Linked DNA regions of Chlorogloeopsis sp. ULAP01. The protein of the gene in region 1 interacts with the protein of each later gene in a pairwise test. Links are inferred from orthologs where the notes say so. Each region holds a gene or a part of one and is shown in the gene's direction. Other genes may lie near its edges. The genes, in order: bioB and QUB80_RS12165.

What was found.
Region 2: the proteins of bioB (region 1) and QUB80_RS12165 interact in binary tests that used the Escherichia coli proteins (3 or more experiments, as listed by UniProt). The link is inferred for Chlorogloeopsis sp. ULAP01 from one-to-one orthologs.

Annotation. Positions count from the first base shown.
Region 1 is NZ_JAUDRH010000009.1:211,097-217,917, forward strand. What follows is about bases 3,896-6,661. They hold bioB (biotin synthase BioB), read left to right. Parts: upstream 3,896-4,659; coding sequence 4,660-5,664; downstream 5,665-6,661. Other genes in these bases: QUB80_RS19345 (GNAT family N-acetyltransferase), read right to left, coding at 3,896-4,314; petL (cytochrome b6-f complex subunit PetL), read right to left, coding at 5,793-5,888; QUB80_RS19360 (superoxide dismutase family protein), read left to right, coding at 6,345-6,661. Also shown: QUB80_RS19330 (PAS domain S-box protein), read left to right, coding at 1-877; QUB80_RS19335 (hypothetical protein), read right to left, coding at 981-1,217; QUB80_RS19340 (protein adenylyltransferase SelO), read right to left, coding at 2,025-3,482; more of QUB80_RS19345, read right to left, coding at 3,754-3,895; more of QUB80_RS19360, read left to right, coding at 6,662-6,821. UniProt on the Escherichia coli protein: Catalyzes the conversion of dethiobiotin (DTB) to biotin by the insertion of a sulfur atom into dethiobiotin via a radical-based mechanism.
Region 2 is NZ_JAUDRH010000005.1:343,782-350,681, forward strand. Bases 131-2,975 are described here. They hold QUB80_RS12165 (class II glutamine amidotransferase), read left to right. Parts: upstream 131-1,091; coding sequence 1,092-1,859; downstream 1,860-2,975. Other genes in these bases: infC (translation initiation factor IF-3), read right to left, coding at 131-536; QUB80_RS12160 (helix-turn-helix domain-containing protein), read right to left, coding at 663-851; QUB80_RS12170 (PhoD-like phosphatase N-terminal domain-containing protein), read left to right, coding at 2,025-2,336; QUB80_RS12175 (HdeD family acid-resistance protein), read right to left, coding at 2,333-2,902. Outside these bases: more of infC, read right to left, coding at 42-130; QUB80_RS12180 (thermonuclease family protein), read right to left, coding at 3,351-4,025; QUB80_RS12185 (hypothetical protein), read right to left, coding at 4,143-4,409; QUB80_RS12190 (ferritin-like domain-containing protein), read left to right, coding at 4,595-5,341; QUB80_RS12195 (S-layer protein), read right to left, coding at 5,421-5,744; QUB80_RS12200 (hypothetical protein), read right to left, coding at 5,838-5,981; photosystem I reaction center subunit PsaK, read left to right, coding at 6,632-6,892.

The DNA of each region.
Region 1 (6,821 bases):
AGTACGTTTGGCAGCAGAGGCAAAGTCTATTCCAATTCAAACACAATTAGAGCCGACAACCAAACAAGTGATGGGCGATCCAAATCGGTTGCAACAAGTCGTGTGGAATCTGCTCATCAATGCAGTGAAATTTACTCCTACTGGTGGACAGGTTCATGTCCAGCTGAAGTATGTTGGTACAGAGGCACAAATTATAGTTAAGGATACAGGCAAGGGAATTAGCCCTGAGTTTCTGCCCTACGTGTTTGATACCTTCCGACAAGCTGATGGTACAGTCACGCGCAAATTTGGTGGCTTAGGATTGGGATTGGCAATTGTCCGCCATATTGTCGAAATGCACGGCGGCTCTGTCTGTGCAGAAAGCCCTGGAGAAGAACATGGAGCAACATTTACAGTCAGGTTACCACTAATAAGTACAACTGTACAGTCAAACCAAAACGATACTGTGTTGGATGATTTACCCAGTTTGAGTGGAGTGCAAATCTTAGTTGTAGACGATGAACTTGATTCGCGCGAGCTAATTAGCTTTATCTTGTCAACTGCTGGCGCACAAGTCACTATAGCCGCATCAGCACAGGAAGCATTGGAGATATTGAAAAAGTCACGATTTGACATTGCCGTCTGTGACATCGCCATGCCCGAAGTAAATGGTTATATGCTGATCCAGCAAGTAAGAACTTGGACTGTTGAACAAGGTGGACAAATTCCGGCAATTGCCCTGACTGCCTATGCAGGCGAACTGAATCGGCAACAAGCGATCGCTGCTGGATTTCAACAGCACATTTCAAAACCCCTCGAACCAGAGGAATTAATCGAGGCGATCGCGCTTTTACTTAATATTGCAGTTAGCTCTAGTTACACTGGAGGCACTCAATAGGCTACAACAGTAAAATTGACTAGAACAATGCTCTATAGTCTGTGGTATTGCTCTATAAGCAAAAAGCGAAGCGGCAATGAACGCGCTTCGCTATTTAAGAACTTTAATTCAGAGCTTCGTCTGATTGAAAATCAAACACAACCATGAAGTTAGCATCAGGCGACAACTGGCGTAGACGTTGCAAATGCCCGTCTGCATCAGAACGACTGCGAAATCTTGCGACAAAAACCCTTTGCGTATCTGAAAGTACGCGCACGATTGTCCAAGCATTCAGACGTTGTTTGTAAGCGATCGCGCTTATTTGTGGTTGGGGATCGTTGTATTGAGTATTTTGTGCCATGATTAAGTTATCCATAAGGTGTTCGATGAAGGGCGTTAGTGAGTCTCTTGGCGGGGATACACTAGCGCTTATTCAAATTAGATTCAATTTTTGCAAGCAAAGTTTGTCAAGTGTCAAAGTTCATTGACAGGTGTGAGTAAACAGTGAGTCAGCATAAATAACCAACAAGGGACAAGAAATCCGCAGAAAACACCCAGGGAAGACAATCAGTGACGTAGCGATTGAATTAGATACGTCCTACCTTTTAAATTTCTCTATTTTGAAAAGAATCAAATATCTCCAAGGCAAGAGATATCGCTAGTACTTAGCCTACTTGATTTGTATAAAAGCACATAATCAAAGTTAGTGCAAGGCAAATTTGCCTTTTTTTCATGGTTTGATGTATTGACTGGTAACTTCCATGCTTGGGCGATCGCTAATTTAAGTTTTTGGTGGCAGCTAACAATAATCACTGTACTATAAAATGTGTATTTTCAAGCTAAATGGGTTACCCTGCACCGAAGCCGCGCAAAGCGCGTCTACGTCCCTCAACCCAACCTACATCAGTATCATATTTTTTGTGAAATGATATTACGGCTTCTTGTAGAGTAGGAGTACGAGCTTCGCATACTCTTACGAGAAGCCGTACCTACAGGAGGTGCGTCTGGCGCGTTTACGTGACGCAAACGGTGGAGCTACTGCTTTGGGGAAGTGCGCCCTTGCAGGTAAAGTTCCTTGTTGCACCTGTTGTCGGGTAGGGGCAAGGCGACTTTCAAAGGTAGCACATAACGCCCAAAATAAGGGCTGTTCTCACCTATTACCTATCACTTATTTTCCTGACCGAATTTGTTGAATTAATTTATAAAAAGGTTGCCAATTATCTTCTTGAGCTATTGGTTCCCAAACTGATTCAATTATCGGTCTTAAGATGACTGTACTGGGATTATAACGAACTAAAGATTGGGATATTTTATCGATTTCATCTGGAGTAAAATTACTTAAAATTCGATGATAAATGCCTGACCAATGCAAGAATAGCTCTGAGTTTCCTAATGATTGGCCAATTTCTGATTTATTCATAATGTAACTTGCATCATCTCGCCATTCGGTGGAAAAACTTTGAGCCATGTCTGCAAAGAAATGGTGATAGCTAACTGGATAATGCTTCAAAAATGCAATTGTTGCCTCTAACAATTCCTCTGCTTCTGCTTCGGGTTTTTGTTCAAAACCTAGTTTCTTTAACATTAAAGAGCGATATTCAGCAAGATAATATCTATTAAAATTTGCTAATCCTGCTTCCATATCAGCGTGAGTAATTACAACTTTTAAGGCTTCTTGAAGTAATTCTAAATTCAACTTACAAATTTCTGGTTGGTTGATGTAACAATAACGTTTATAGTAATCAAAATATGCGGCGGTAAAGAAGGGATCATAATTAGGAATAAAGGCATAGGGGCCATAATCAAAACTTTCCCCTGTGATTGACATATTATCGGTGTTTAGTACTGCATGACAAAAACCAGCCGCCATCCACTGTGCCACTAGTTCTGCTGTGCGTTTGACTAATTCTGCATAGAACAAAGCATATTTCTCTGTTTCACCGACTAAATGTGGATAATATTGCTCAATGACATGATCTAACAACTTAATAGTTAAATCAGCACGACGAAGGTAGTGCAACCGCTCAAAAGTACCAAAACGAATGTGCGATCGGCTCAACCTTACCATTACTGAAGAACGGGTAGGAGAAGGTTCATCACCCCGCCAAAGGGATAAACCTGTTTCAACCATGCTCAGACAGCGTGAAGTTCGTACACCCATTGTATGCAACATTTCTGCTGCCAACACTTCGCGGACACCACCCTTAAGTGTAAGCATACCGTCACCACCGCGAGAGTAGGGCGTTCTGCCAGAACCTTTAGTACCAAAGTCATATAATTCGCCATCACTACCACGTACTTGCCCATACAGAAAACCTCTGCCGTCACCCAACTGAGGATTGTATTCCCCAAATTGATAGCCGTGGTATCGCAGTGCTAATAAGGGTTTCCGTTCCTCAAATTTACCGAAGGCGACAATGAAATCTTCATCTGTGACTGTTTGAGGATCTAGCCCCAATTTGGGTAGGAGTGCGTCATTACGCCAGCGCAGGATATGTAGAGGAAATTCTGCTGCTGCTACTTCATCGTAGTAATCATCGCCCAAAGATTCTAAGGCGGGTTCGTAGTTGAGAATCAAAAAAGGATTTTTAGAATTGGTATTTTTGGAAGTTTCAGCCAGAGTCATTACGAGTACAGCTTAGTTCGTCTTCCCTTAATGGTACCTCTAAGGAGTTGTTCTGCCCGATGAGTTGGTTGTAAGACAGAAGACAGAAGGCAGTAGCCGCTACGCGTCTACTTACCCGACGGGAAGCCGGGCAAAGCCCGTCTACAGAAGTCGCTAGCTAACGCAACGCCTGACGGCGAACGCGCAAGAGCGTAGGTAGGAAAGAGAATTTGACTTGTTTGTTCTACTCTTAGTAGGTAGCGCGCCGCCTATATAACTACTTTTGAGTATCTTACCAATTAGAATTTATCAAACTCGTCAGAATATGATCTTGCCATTGCCCATCAATTAATAAAAAATCTCGTGCATAGCCTTCTACAACAAATCCTAGCCTTTTTAACAACTTACCACTGCGTTGATTATGAGGCATATAATTTGCTGTGATGCGATGCATTTTTAATTCTGTAAAGACATACTTAGTTGCTGCTTGTAAAGCTTCTGTCATATAACCTTTGCCTTGTTCTGCTTCTGCAATGCTATATCCCACATTGCAATATTGTGCTGCACCCCTAACAAAATTTGTAAAATTAATAGTTCCAATAATTCTGTTGTAGTTATTTTTTAAGAAAATAAACAACCTCAAGGAACGGTCGTTGACAAATTCATGTAAATTCACTTCTACTTGAAATTGCCAATACTCTTCAGTGAAAAAATTATCGTCCCAACGAGGATAAAAAGGAGTTAAATAATATTGATTGCTGGTGAAATATTCTATAATTTTTGGTATATCATCTTTTATCGCTATTCGTAATAATAAATGATCGGTTATGAGTATTGGTGGTTCTAAATTCATATTCGGAAGAATGTAATACTATATATATTTATTATTTTAATAATTTTATTAGATTTTATATGGACTCAATGTAATGGGAAAAAGATAAAATCTGACACATCTGATGAAGTGACGGAGGAATATACCCTTCAGTTGCTAATTCAGTAGTAAAAATTATATTCTTCACATCACTTAAATATTGCTTACTTGATTTTTGAGTAAAAATTACAAATGCGATCGCCTACTGTGTCCGGTAAGAGCAGAAAATTTTCCAGATTTTCTGTCTTCGGCTAGCACCATCGCCCGGAATGCAGCGTGTGATGTAGGTTAATAAATCAGGAATTCATAAACAAAGGAAGATGAGCCGTGGGAATACGCTACGATTGGCAGGAAACAGAAATCAGGGCAGTATACTTTACACCATTGCTAGAGCTAATTTATCAAGCTGCTAGCATACATCGCCAATATCACGATCCCAAACAGATCCAAGTTTGTAAGCTTGTCTCTATTAAAACAGGAGGTTGTCCGGAAGATTGTAGCTACTGCGCTCAGTCTTCTCGCTATAAAACAGAAGTTAAACCACAAGCACTTCTAGACAAAGAGACAGTGGTTAACATTGCCCAGCAAGCAAAAAAAAGTGGCATTAGCCGCGTTTGTATGGGTGCTGCTTGGCGAGAAGTGCGAGATAATTCACAATTTGACGAAGTTTTGGACATGGTAAAGGAGGTAACAGCATTAGGCTTAGAAGTATGCTGCACTCTCGGAATGCTGACACCAGCACAGGCAAAGCGTCTTGAAGAGGCGGGGCTGTACGCTTATAACCATAACCTAGATACTTCGCAAGATTACTACAGTACAATTATCACCACTAGAACTTACGGCGATCGCCTCAACACAATTCAAAACGTCCGTCAAACAAATGTCACTGTTTGTTCTGGTGGCATTCTTGGTTTAGGTGAAACAGTTGAAGACAGAATTTCTATGCTGCACACTCTGGCAACTCTACATCCTCATCCAGAGTCTGTACCAATTAACATTCTCTCCCAAGTCCAGGGTACACCCTTAGAAAATCAACCTGACGTGCCGATTTGGGATGTAGTGCGAGCGATCGCCACAGCACGTGTAGTTATGCCAGCTGCGGACATACGCTTAAGTGCAGGCAGAGCCAGACTTTCTCACGTTGAACAAGCTTTATGTTTTTTGGCAGGAGCAAATTCTATTTTTTCTAGTGATGACGGGCATATGTTAACTGTAACTACACCATGTCCAGGTTATAGTGCCGATCAAGAAATGTTAAATTTACTTGGTTTAGAAATGCGTCCGCCATTTGTACGTCAACAGAAAGTGACACAAGAAGTTGTAGTCAGATAGCACAAAATAGGACACAGGGATAAAGAATTGAGGGAGTTGAGGGAGGTGAAGAAGTAATAAGAGTAAATTCTTCCCCATATTCCTTATCTTCCTCATCTGTTCCTCCCCTACTCTCCGCGTCTTCTGCTTTAAATTATCTTGGCGGCACGCAAACCGAACAACAAACCAACGGCGATGCCCAAGAAGATTGCTAAGAAAACAACATAAAATACTACAGCTAACATTTACGTTTCTCCACAATTGTCTACTAAATCTATTGAATCATTAGTTAGGGATAGTTCGTGACAGTTGGGAGTAACTCAGCCTTACTAAATCTTTGTGTTATTGCTTAGTGTAAATTCATTGTGACCTTCAACGCAGAGGGGAGGCAGCGCGCCCTTGGGGGTTTCCTCGTTGTAGCGACTGCCGTCGCGCAAAGGAAAACGCAGAGGAACGCAGAGTTTTTGATAGAGAATTCACTACTACTGCCGAAATTTAGAATTTCTGTGATGTAGACATAATATAAACGTGTTATTACCCTGGCGTAAGCTTCCAATTGCTGCTTAGAAGTTTATGCTTGGTTTGCGATCGCGCTAAATATATTCGTTTAAATACTGAACTAAAGTTATTTATTGCTACCAAAAGAGGTCAGGTTGAGTAAGTTTTCACTCTTTAAATCTTTATTATTATTTGGAGTTTCCTTGTGCCTAGTACTAGTTTGTCAAGTTACATGGGGGCAACCAAGCATACAAACCAATCTATTACAAGCACAAGCTAAGATTGCAGGTACAGATATTAATGGCGTAATAATTCTAACACATATAGGAAATGAGTCAGTACGGATTCGGGGTCAAATTCAAGGCAATCCAGCCAAGCTGACTCCTGGGCCACATGGATTCCACATTCATTCTGTAGGTATGTGCGAACCGGATGCTCAACCTCCTTTTGTTACCAGTGGTGGACATTTTGATCCTGGGCCTTCTGGATCAGAACTTCCTGTAGAGGCAAAACATCCCGATCATGCAGGTGACTTGCCGAATTTGGTAGTAGATGAGCAAGGAAGTGCAATATACGATGTCGTAACCGATAAAGTCACTTTAAGTGAAGGTTTGTTCAGTTTGTTTGATAGCAATGGTAGTGCCTTTATTCTTCACCAATTACCAGATAAACAACAAGCA
Region 2 (6,900 bases), on another replicon or contig:
TTGCTCGCTTGGTTTCACTTAGCGATCGCACAAAGCTTTATTTAGGCAGGAATGACTTGAACAATTAGTGAGCGTTTATCAAGCGATTGTACTTTACCCACTGAACTGAGATCGCTGACAATGCGATCTAACAGTTTTCCCGCAGCATCGCGATATTGATGCTCTCGACCTCGTAAACGAATGGTAAACTTAACAGAATCGCCTTTACTCAACCACTGGGTAGCTTGAGTGATGCGTAAATTGTAATCGGCCGTACCTACGTTTGGACGAAACCGAACTTCCTTAACTGTAGGTCTAGAACTCTGACCCTGACGTTTTTTCTTTTGATACTGAAGCTTGCCGTAGTTGAGAATTTTCGCCACAGGAGCCTCTTTGCCTTCAGAGACTACTACTAAATCGAGATCTACGCTCTCGGCTAGCTGTAGAGCCTCACGGGTGTTGACAAGACCACGATTGTTATTCTCATGATCTATCAAGAAGACTTGAGGTGACTTGATTTGCGAGTTAATTAGTTGTTTTTGGACTACGATAGTTATTTCCTCTCAATTGTTCAACAGTTTGATTTGCAATTAATGCTAAGGTAACACAATGCTAACTATGAACATAGATGCGGACATAGTTAGCATATGTGATGCGTTAAAAATAATACTTCTTTGAGAAGCTTAAAGTCTGTAATCAGAGTTAGGACGATGCCTGACTTGATACGCTCTTAATGCAGCTTGAGCAATTATAGTTCTCCTATTTCTTCTAAAAACAGGGATTTGCCCTTTTTGCACAGCTACATACAAATCGCTCTGACTCATGCCCAAACGTCTTGCTGCCTCTGCCAGTGAAACACCTTGCATTTGCATACGCTGTTGCCTTCCTTGCAATCGTAATTAGATTGCTATCTAAATTAAATTGTAACTAATTATTGAAAAATATTAAAAATAATAAATAAAGTTTGCACAAACAAAGCAAAACCAGCGATCGCCAAATATTTTATTGCTCGCCTTAATAAACAAAGTAATCATTGCGCCAGACAGGTTGACGCATTCTAAAGTATCTTAAGACCACAGACAATTAGTCTAAAGTTCACAACCGCAACTACCATGTGTCAACTGCTGGGAATGAATTGCAATGTTCCGACGGATATTTGCTTTTCTTTTGAGGGCTTTTCGGCACGAGGAGGAAAAACTGACGATCATAGCGATGGTTGGGGCATTGCTTTTTTTGAAGGAAAAGGATGTCGGTTTTTTATAGATCCCAAATCCTCTGTCAGCTCTGCGATCGCAGATTTTGTGCGGCGCTATCCCATCCACTCTACCCACGTGATTGCCCATATCCGCAAAGCCACCCAAGGTGAAATTGCTTTAGAAAACTGCCATCCCTTCCGCCGCGAACTGTGGGGACAATACTGGGTGTTTGCCCACAACGGCGATTTACCGAATTTTTCTCCAGTTGGTATGCAGTTTTATCAAGCTGTGGGTAACACCGACAGTGAAAAAGCTTTCTGCTTAATTTTAGAAACTTTGCGAGAACGCTTTCCCTTCGGCAAGCCTCCTTTAGAAGAGTTATATCCAGTATTGCAAGAAATTACTGATAAACTGGCTTCTACAGGTATTTTTAACTATTTACTGACCAACGGCGAACACTTTTTTGCTCATTGCTCAACTAAACTCTGCTACATTGTTCGACAAGCACCCTTTGCTGCTGCCCATTTGATAGACGAAGATGTAACGGTAGATTTTCGGGAATTGACTACTCCCAGCGATCGCGTTGCCGTTATTGCTACTACTCCCCTGACTGACAACGAAGTATGGACACCGATCGCTCCAGGAGAATTGCTGGTATTTAAAGACGGTTTACCAATCAAGTAGAGAATTAAGCTGATATTAACTTCACCTTTTAAATAATTAAAGTCTTGATGGTAGCTTCTTCTCGGCAAAGTAACAGTTAACATTTTGGTTCTGGCAGATGATTACCCTGCCTGCTTTGTGTTGTCTGTTTCTCTGCTTTCATTCACCTGTTAGCCGGGGGAAAGTATGATGGACTACCAGAATTTTCAGCGGTTTCTAAACAGTCGGAGCAAGCGGCGTAACCTCATCATTGGTACAGGGGCATTAACTGGTTCAGCGATCGCGAGCCAATTTTCTCATCCAACAGCGATTACTAAAGCAAGATTTCCTAATTATCCTTTTAAACTAGGTGTAGCATCAGGTGAACCCTATCCAACCAGCGTAGTAATTTGGACACGTTTGGCTCCCGATCCTTTGAATGGGGGTGGAATACCCCCTGCGATCGTACCAATTCGCTGGGAAAGAAAAAACAGGATTACCCTACTCAACCCGTTTTAAACTTCGGTAGGTTGATTAGATTGACTCAAAGTAGAACGCGCATTCAACGATAACATAACGCGTGAAATGCCAGTAAACAGAACGCTGGCACCAACTAGTGTCCCAATTAACCAACGTGCATTGAAGGGCCATTGGAACCAAATCATTGCACCCAAAAGTAGGGTTATAATGCCATCACCCAACACCCATGTCCAGTTTTGTTGGGGACGCAACTGAAATGCCAGAATTAGCTCGAATATGCCTTCAGTTAACAAAAAGCTACCCAGTAGTAGAGTCAGCGTCAGAACACCTGTTAAAGGGTAAACAAACAGCATCACACCAGTGCCAATGTATAATCCGCTTAACAGGAGCTTCCAAATAAAGCCTCCGCGATCGCGAGTTTGAAATGCATAGATGAGTTTACTAACCCCAGCGCTAGCTAAAATCGCAGCAATCCAAGTTTCAGCGAAAATGGTGGAGACGGCAGGTGCAGCGATCGCAGCAATTCCGAGAACAATCAAAATAACACCAATTAAAAGCGAGTTGTTCAAACTCTTATTAATTTCACCAGAAACATTGGTTGTCATATAAATTTTTTCCTTAGCATTATGAACTCTACGATTAGGCTAGGAAATTTTTTAGGAGTTTTTTAGAACCCTAAGGTAGATTGAGTAGGGATTAGGGGCTAGGGGTTAGGAAGAGGAGCCAGCGCTCTTGGTAGGGTTTCCAACGGACAGTTCCCACAACGGGGCGAAGCCCTCCGAAGTCGCCTCAACGGGGGGAACCCCCGCACGGCGCTTCTCTTGGCAACGGACTGTCCTCCTCCACAGGCGACTGGCGTAGACGCCGAAGGCGGATAAGCGAAAGTAAGGGTTCCCCGACTTTTAGACGCGCTTTGTGCGGCTTCCAGAAGGGTGGCGACTGGCGTGAGGGGGAGAGTGGGAGAGGAACAGATGAGGGAGATAGGGAAGATGGGGAGAATTCTTCTGTGTGTTCCTTGTCACCTGTCCCCTGTTCCCTATTCCCTATACCCAATCACTTTTTATAAAGACTTCTATACTCCCAAGGTTTAACAAACTTGGCATCATTCCAAACACCTCGCTGTTGTTGCTTGGCTTGTGCTTCGGCTTGTTGAATTGTGTCTCGACTGGGACATTTATTTAAATAAGGACGATAAACCAACGCTAATCCTTCACGTACCAATACTTCTTGAATAAACGTGCCATTTGGCAAGCGTACTTCAGCAACTTTGCGTTCGTAGCGATCGCTATCTGTCACTGTTAACTTGACGCGATCGCCTCCTTGTTGTACTAGTTGCTGTACCCGTTCTTGCGCTTTAGCACCCCAAGTAAATTGATTGCGATCGCTTGCTATTTTACTTTCTCTTTCTTTTTTGGAATGCGGTATTTCTGGTGCATCCACACAAGCAAAGCGAACGTTGAACTCGTTGCCTTGAGAATCTTTCACTTTGAGGGTATCACCATCGCTGACTCGTTCTACTAAATCACCGGAGGGGAAAAGCTGGGGAAAGAGGCGGTTGCATCCTATTAAACCCAAAATTATGATTGCAGCGCAAAGCCAGATAAAAGCTTGTTTGGTTACTTTCACAGCATCAAAACATCCAATTCTCTGTGGATTGATAATACCAAAAGGAAAAGAAACCAGAATTACCGCATCCACATGGAAATCAAGACAAATAAATAGGGACATAGCTATGCTATGTCCCCATAACTTTTGTATCCATTTTTTGTGACATACTTAGCTTTTGCGAGTAACTTCCTCCAGTGATAACCCAGCTTCCTTTACCTCTAGACGTGCAGTAAATTCTTAATCTTTATAAGTAGTAGTTTTTTCTACTACTGCTGCACTTTCTCTTTCTTGAGAGCGGCTCAAAAAGTAAACACAGCCTACTAACAAACTACCTAAAAGCATAGATCCACCCATTGAGCTACTAGTATCTTCGGATTTAACGTTTTCATTGGAACTACCTATGATTTTTTCAGAACCTGCTTGGGCAGAAGTCATAGAAAAAAATAAGGCGCTACTAGTAATAGCAGCAGACATCACTAAAACCAGAAATCGATTCTGCTTCATATTTCTACTAGTTAGGTTTCAAAATTTTTAGTTGATAAAAAATTGTCAAAAAAACTCCGTTATTTACAATATAAACCCTCAGAAGGAAGCCACGCAACAGCAAATGAGCTGACCAAGCATTGAAAAAATAAAAGTTTACTATAAAAAAAGGCATCTCACTTTCCAAAAATGAGGGCAAATCTCTGATGAACTTCTTGACTTACGTCTTGCATTTGGTGGGTTCAGGCGCAGTTGCATATTATTCTGCCGCACAGATCCGTGATCTCAAAACCCGTCCTAACATCCTTGCAGGGTTTCAACTCGCAGAATCAGGTTCTGTACCTTTTCTGACTAAACTCAGTGAACGAGCCGCAGCAGAAGGTGATAAATGGTTAGCAGAAAAACTATCAAAACACGCAGCAGACGAAACTAGACACGGGCAAATTTTTGCTCATGCCTTAAAACAGTTGCATAAACAAGTTATTGATTTTAAAAGTTTGCCAAAAGACACCGAAGAAAAGAAATCACAGGAACGACGCAGTCCCTTTTTTGCAGCCTATTTTGAGGGTCTCACTCCAGAACAATTAAAACCAGATGTAATTGACTGGAATGTATTTATGGGTAGTACTTACATTCTAGAGTTGGATGCTAGTAAGGATTTTACGCGAATGGCAAATGTTTTGCCTGAGAACGACCCAAACACTCGCAATCTCAAGTTAGGTTTGTTAAGTATTGCTAAAGATGAAACTGGTCACGCTAGCTATTTGTACGAAGCGATGATGCGACGGATGTCTGCGGATGAGGTGCAAAAATTAGTCAATCAGTGGCGCACTCGTAAAGTCAACGCTATGTTGGCATTTGCTGATAATTTGTTGCACGGTAAAGGACAAACTCGTTCGTTAGTACAAGATAGTACACCCTCAGAAAATGATTCTGAATTCATGGTTGCATAAGTCATAGAGAAAATAAGGTAAAAGGTAATTGTTTTCGCTTTTACCTTTTACCTCTTGTCTGTGCTCTTGTTCTCTTTGTTTAGATCCTCTGATTCTGAGGTTGCGAACTCTGTGAAGGTTGCTGCTGTTTTTCTGTTGGTTGTACTTGCTCAAATAAAGCAGGTGGCGTTGCCTGGCGAAAGGCTCCGCAATAATACATTGTCATCACTGCTTTAAAAGCCCAATGGTTGGATGGCACATCACTAAAAGGATTGGGTAAAGTTTCAGCTTGATTTTGAATGCAAGCTCTGGAAACCGGATTCGATTGTGTTGGAACCTGATTACCAGGTTTTTGTGCTTTTACTGGAACAGCTAAACTGCTAGCAATTAATACTACAAAGCTAGTCAGCATCTTGATGTTCATAAGTTTTAAAAGTTACCTATTTATACATCTCTAGTTTAGTTGTGTAGAGATGTCAGCGCCCTCTATTATCTAGGTCAGGCAAGGTCACAAAAACTATATGTAAGCAAACATTGCCACCAATGTTAACATTACAGCTAACCCAACCATCCAAAGTATCAATGCTCCCCAACTAACAGAATCTTGTTGGATTTTTTGCCAGAAATTATTGGTATCTGAATTATTGCTACGAATTGCCATATTTATCCCCTCCGACTATTTTTGCGCTTCACCAGACACGCAATTATCGCTAGTTATTCTGAGATAAGGATAGTAGACATGAGCATACTATACTTATCAAATCTACCTAATTGACATTGAAAGCAATATCTAATACTTTTTCTCCAAACATTTGTATTTTAAATATTTTCCTGAAGCCTCCTAGAAAGAGTATTGGGTAAATATAAAATATGCTGCATTAATTGGGAGAACAAGTATGTAATTGTTTCAACTATTACTTATGTTTATTAAGGGTTTTCTTGCCTAAAAATTTACCAACAGTTTTTTGTGATGGTAAGATAGTAAATTCTATTTTCCCACAAAGGTTACGACAAGAGCGATCGCACTCTGAAAATTGTGAAGATTCTTAATTTATTTGTTGTGAGCTTACTTACAAGCTATCAAAAGCAAGAGTAGGAGATAGAGGACAAACAGATAGCGATCGCAAGCACAAACTTATCCAATGGCTGAAATTTTACACAGAGGCGATATTCAAAGTGCTTGAAAATATATTAAGTAATAAGAAAAAATATTAAATATTAATGCATAGTTAATATTTAGATTGAATTTATTGGTATTAAATTCACATGAATATTTTCTGAAGCATTAACCTATTTTAAGGAGAAAATCAGTTGTTGACATCGACTTTACTAGCCGCTGCAACCACACCCCTGCAATGGAATCCTACGATTGGGGTAATTATGATTCTCTGCAATATCTTTGCCATTGCCTTTGGTAAATCAACCATTAAATATCCGAACTCAGAGCCTGCTCTACCTTCATCTCAGTTTTTTGGTGGTTTTGGTTTACCAGCACTATTAGCTACTACCGCTTTTGGCCATATTCTAGGAGCAGGTGTAATCTTGGGATTACATAATCTAGGAAGATTCTAGATTTATTC